One region of the Phenylobacterium soli genome, then DNA from elsewhere that is predicted to be linked to it. Evidence: riboswitches for the same ligand, from Rfam matches in the RefSeq annotation. Region 1 holds a riboswitch; the other holds the start of a gene.
The links. Region 1 has a riboswitch for manganese ahead of DJ017_RS10400 (sodium:calcium antiporter). Riboswitches for the same ligand answer to the same signal wherever they lie in the genome.
Positions count from the first base shown of each region.

Region 2: another riboswitch for manganese. It lies ahead of DJ017_RS13230 (TMEM165/GDT1 family protein); the one in region 1 lies ahead of DJ017_RS10400 (sodium:calcium antiporter).

Region 1 covers NZ_QFYQ01000001.1:2,095,472-2,097,854, reverse strand. Annotated here, with positions in the region: gene DJ017_RS10405 (class I SAM-dependent methyltransferase) at 131-745, shown strand; yybP-ykoY riboswitch at 924-1,087, shown strand; gene DJ017_RS10400 (sodium:calcium antiporter) at 1,102-2,112, shown strand; gene dmeF (CDF family Co(II)/Ni(II) efflux transporter DmeF) at 2,126-2,383, shown strand, end outside.
Region 2 covers NZ_QFYQ01000001.1:2,655,586-2,657,968, reverse strand. Annotated here, with positions in the region: gene lon (endopeptidase La) at 1-201, shown strand, start outside; gene DJ017_RS13235 (HU family DNA-binding protein) at 401-676, shown strand; yybP-ykoY riboswitch at 757-871, shown strand; gene DJ017_RS13230 (TMEM165/GDT1 family protein) at 959-1,534, shown strand; gene DJ017_RS13225 (cupin domain-containing protein) at 1,539-2,009, opposite strand; gene DJ017_RS13220 (LysR family transcriptional regulator) at 2,099-2,383, shown strand, end outside.

The DNA.
Region 1 (2,383 bases):
GCGGACATCAGCCGGGCTGATATCGCGGCTGGGCAGCTGCGCGCCAACAGCAAACCCTGGCGCCTCCTATGGGCTCTGGCGCTCAACGGAGCCGATCCCAATCTAACGGAAAACATCGAGACGGGCGGCGATGACCACAAAGGCGCATTGGGAGAGCGTGTATCGCTCCAAGGCCATGGACGAGGTGAGCTGGTACAGGCCGCACCTCGACGTGTCGCTCCGGCTTATCGAACGCGCCGCACCTGATCTTGGCAGCGCGATCATCGATGTGGGTGGAGGGGAGTCGACCTTGGTCGATGACCTCGTCGCCCGCGGCTACCGCGATCTGACCGTGCTCGACATCTCTCCGGCGGCCCTCGACGTGGCCCAAGCCCGGCTCGGTGCGGCGGCTACCTCAGTGCATTGGATTGCGGGCGACATCACCCAGACCGAGTTGGCGGCGGCCCGGTACGACGTTTGGCACGACCGAGCCGTATTTCACTTCCTGACGGACGAAGGGCAACGCGCGGCATATGTCCGTCAGGTGGCGCGCGCGGTGAGGCCCGGCGGCCACGTCATCGTGGGCACCTTCGGCCCGCGAGGTCCCGAAAAATGCAGCGGCCTCGATGTCGTTCGCTACGATCCGGCCGGGCTTCACGGCCAGTTTGGGCCGAAATTCCGCCTGCTGGAGAGCCTTACGGAGCTACATGAAACGCCTTGGGGTACGACCCAGGAGTTCATGTATTGCTTCTGCCGGCTCGACTAACGCCGGACGCCCGGTCTTGCTGATTAGATCCGCTGCCCCCTCCCCGGCGGATCTCAAGGTGTTTCTGGCGCTGACCTTCTGACGGTCCGCTCTTCGCGGCCGATCCGACAGCTGATCGCGCCCTTGAGTCACCGGATCGGACAGTTGCCTTGTCCTTCATCTGCCGCTACTGGATCCGCTCCTTTGGGGAGTAGCCGACCGCGCGTTCAGCGGGGCTCACGTCAACAGACTTGTCGGGCGACCGGCATGGCGTGAGCGGCCGAGAGGCACGGCGAGACCGAAGGCCAGCTTCCGCTCGTGGGTCGGGCGGGGAAGCCTGGCCTTTGGTGCGCGCCGCCTGACCCCAGGGAAAATCGATGAACCCGTTGCTCGTGAACGTGGTCCTCCTGCTGGGGTCGGCCGCCGTCATCTACTTCGCCTGCGAGTTCTTCGTGAATGGGGTGGAATGGCTGGGCCGCAAGCTCTCGGTCGGCCGGACGGCCACCGGCACGATCCTCGCCGCCTTCGGCACCGCCCTGCCGGAGAGCGTGGTCACCTTCGTCGCGGTGGCGTTCGGCAAGGGCGACGCTCAGCGCGAATTGGGTGTCGGCGCCGCGCTCGGCGGGCCGCTGGTCCTGGCCACCATCGCCTACGCCACCGTGGGCGCGACCCTGATCCTGAGCGGTCGCCATCTGCGCCGCACCGGCGACGTCAGAAAGCAGTTCCAGCGCCTCAGCCGGGACCAAGGGTGGTTCCTGACGATCTTCATCGTCAAGCTTTCGGTCGGCCTGGTCGCCTTCGCCTTCAAGCCGTGGCTTGGCGTCCTCTTCCTCGCCGCCTACGCCATTTACTTCTGGCGCGAGATGAGCCGCGACGAGAGCGACGAGGCGGAAGAGCACCTGGAGCCGCTGATTATCGCCCGCAAGCGCCAAGGTGAACCGCCCCTTAGCCTGAGCGCCCTGCAGACCGCCGTGGCGCTCGTCGTGATCTTCGGGGCGTCGCGCCTGTTCGTCAGCCAGCTCGACGCGCTCGGGCCAGCGCTCGGCATGAAGCCGCAACTACTGGCGTTGCTTCTCAGTCCCATCGCGACAGAGCTTCCCGAAACGATGAACGCCATCATCTGGGTCCGTCAGGGCAAGCACCGGTTGGCGCTCGCCAACATCAGCGGCGCGATGATGATCCAGGCCACTGTCCCGACGGCGTTCGGTCTCTTCTGGACGCCGTGGCTGCTCGATCGCTCGCTGATCCTCGCCGGCGGCGTCACCGCAATCGCCGTCGCGGTGATGTTCGTCTCGTTCCGGCGCGGCGTGATCTCCCGCGGGTTCCTCGCCAGCATGGGACTGTTCTACGCCCTGTTCGCCGCCCTCCTCGTCCTGCTGCACCTCTGAGATGGCCAAGCCGATGTCCGAACTGATCGCCGAACACCCCCGGCCGGGGCATCACCACAATTTCCTGAGCGCTGTCCACGAGGCGAGCGAACGACGAACCTGGGCCGTGATCTGGCTCTGCGGCGCCATGATGGTCGGCGAGATCGTGGGCGGCTTGCTGTTCGGCTCCATCGCCCTGGTCGCCGACGGCCTGCATATGTCCACGCACGCGGGCGCGCTCGTTCTCGCGGCGCTGGCCTACACCTATGCGCGCAGGCATGCCGCAGACCCC
Region 2 (2,383 bases), 560 kb from region 1:
CCGGAAGAGAACGAGAAGGACCTGGCCGACGTCCCGGAGAACGTGAAGTCGGGCCTGGAGATCGTCCCGGTCTCGACAATGGACGAGGTGCTCAAGCACGCGCTCGTGCGTCAGCCGACGCCGATCGAGTGGAACGAGGCCGACCATCCCCCCGTCGCGCCGGTCGAAGAGGCCGACGTCGGCGGCCTGGTCACCCACTAAGGGCCTCTGAGCCCCGGAGCGCCGGTCCCGTACCGGCGCTTCGATCAAATGTTGTGTCAGCGGAGCGGCGCGGGAGAATTCCCGCGCCGCTCTCGTTTGACGGCTCCGCTTCCTCGGGCCTTAATCGCCGGCGGGCGAGGGGACCGCGGCTGGCGATCTCCTGGCACCCACACAATAAAAATGGGCTGGGAGAAAACGCATGACCAAGGCCGAACTGGTCTCGGCGATCGCCGACAAGGCGGGCTTGAACAAGGCGCAAGCCAAGCAGGCGCTGGACGCCTTCATCACCTCCGTCTCCAGTTCCCTCAAGCAGGGCCAGGAAGTGCGGCTGGTGGGCTTCGGCTCCTTCGTGCCGGTGAAGCGACCGGCAGGCACGGCGCGCAATCCACGCACCGGCGAGACCGTCAAGCGGCCGGCGATGGCCACCTGCCGGTTCCGCGCGGGCGATGCTCTGAAGAGCGCGCTCAACCGCTAGGGCGGGGGCAAGGAAACACGGGAAGGGCGGCCCCAGCGGCCGCCTTTTTCATTGGCGGGGCCGCCGCGTTCGGATAGAAGCCGCCGGTCTTCGGGGAGTAGCCGTTCGCACCTCCAGCGAAGTCCGCGTCAACAGACTTGCCGAGGCGACGAGCCGGGGCATGGCGCGGACGGCGGGCCAGACACCGGCCCGATTGGCGAGACCGACGATGCGGACCTCCGGCACGTGGCCGGCGGGGGTTGCCGCGTCGTCGTGTTCGATCGCCGGCCCCAAGGAAGTAACGTGAGCCTCGAACCCTTCTTCACATCGACCGCCGTGGTCGCCGTCGGCGAGATCGGCGACAAGACCCAGCTCCTCGCCGTGGTTCTGGCCGCGCGCTTCCGCAAGCCGGTGCCGATCATCCTCGGCATCCTGGCGGCGACCATCCTCAATCACACCCTGGCCGCGACCCTGGGTTACCTGATCGCCGACTTCCTGAGCGGCATGGGCTTCCGCCTGGCGGTGGGCGCGGCCTTCATCGCCATGGCCGGCTGGGCGCTGATCCCAGACAAGGCCGACGACGACGCGGCCGCGGCGACCCGGGGCGGGGTGTTCCTCACCACCCTCATCTCGTTCTTCCTGGTGGAGATCGGCGACAAGACGCAGATCGCCACGTCGCTGCTCGCGGCCCGCTACCATCAGATCGCCATGGTGGCCGCCGGCACGACGCTCGGCATGATGATCGCCGACGCGCCGGCCGTCTTCCTCGGCGAGGCGGCGACCAAGATCGTGCCGCTCCGCTATGTGCGGATCGCGGCGGCCGTGATCTTCGCCCTGATCGGGGTCTGGGTGATCCTGGCCGCCTTCAAGATCCTCTAGCCGGTCAGGCCGCCAGCGGCGGGCCCACGATGTCGATGTGGTTGCGGGCGCAGGCCTCGGTGAGGAGCAGCTTCAGCTCCTCGCTGGGCGCGGTCACCGGCGGCAGGTCCTCGCCGGCCGGCCGGGACATCTCGCGGACCATGCCCTCGAAGTCGCCGCCGACGGTGATGGTCAGGAAATGGGCGCGGGGGCTCTCGATCCGGAAGGTGTGCGGCACGCCCTTGGGGGCCAGCAGGGTCTCGCCCGCCTGGGCCACGACCTCGGTGTCGCCGACCTTGAAGCGCATGACGCCGTCCAGGATGTGGAACACCTCGTCCTCGCGTCGGTGGCGGTGCAGGGGCGGGGAGTCGCCCTGGGCCATCAGCTGTTCGGTGACGCAGACCTTGTCCGGGCCATCGGCGGCGCCGCGGCGGAAGGTGAGGCGGCCGTTCAGGAACCAGATCGTATCGTCGTTCTTCGCTTGATCTTTCAGCATGTTCGCACCTGTGGTTTGAAGGTGCGTCCCATCTGTCACACGGCCTTGCGGTGCGGAAATGGGATGATCGTATGGGGGCCATAAGCGGCATGAATTTAGCCGCCTTCGACCTGAACCTCTTGCGCGTGTTCGACGCCCTGATGCGCGAGCGCAGCGTGACGCGCGCCGGCGAGCAGATCGGTCTCTCGCAGCCGGCGGTGAGCCAGGCGCTGAACCGGCTGCGCGCTCTGCTGGACGATCAGCTCTTCGTCCGGCGCGGGCCGGAGATGGCCCCGACGCCGAAGGCCGAGACCCTGGCGCCCTCGATCCGCAACGCCCTGGCGCTCGTCGAGACGGCGCTGCTGGGGGACAAGGCGTTCGATCCGGGCCAGGCG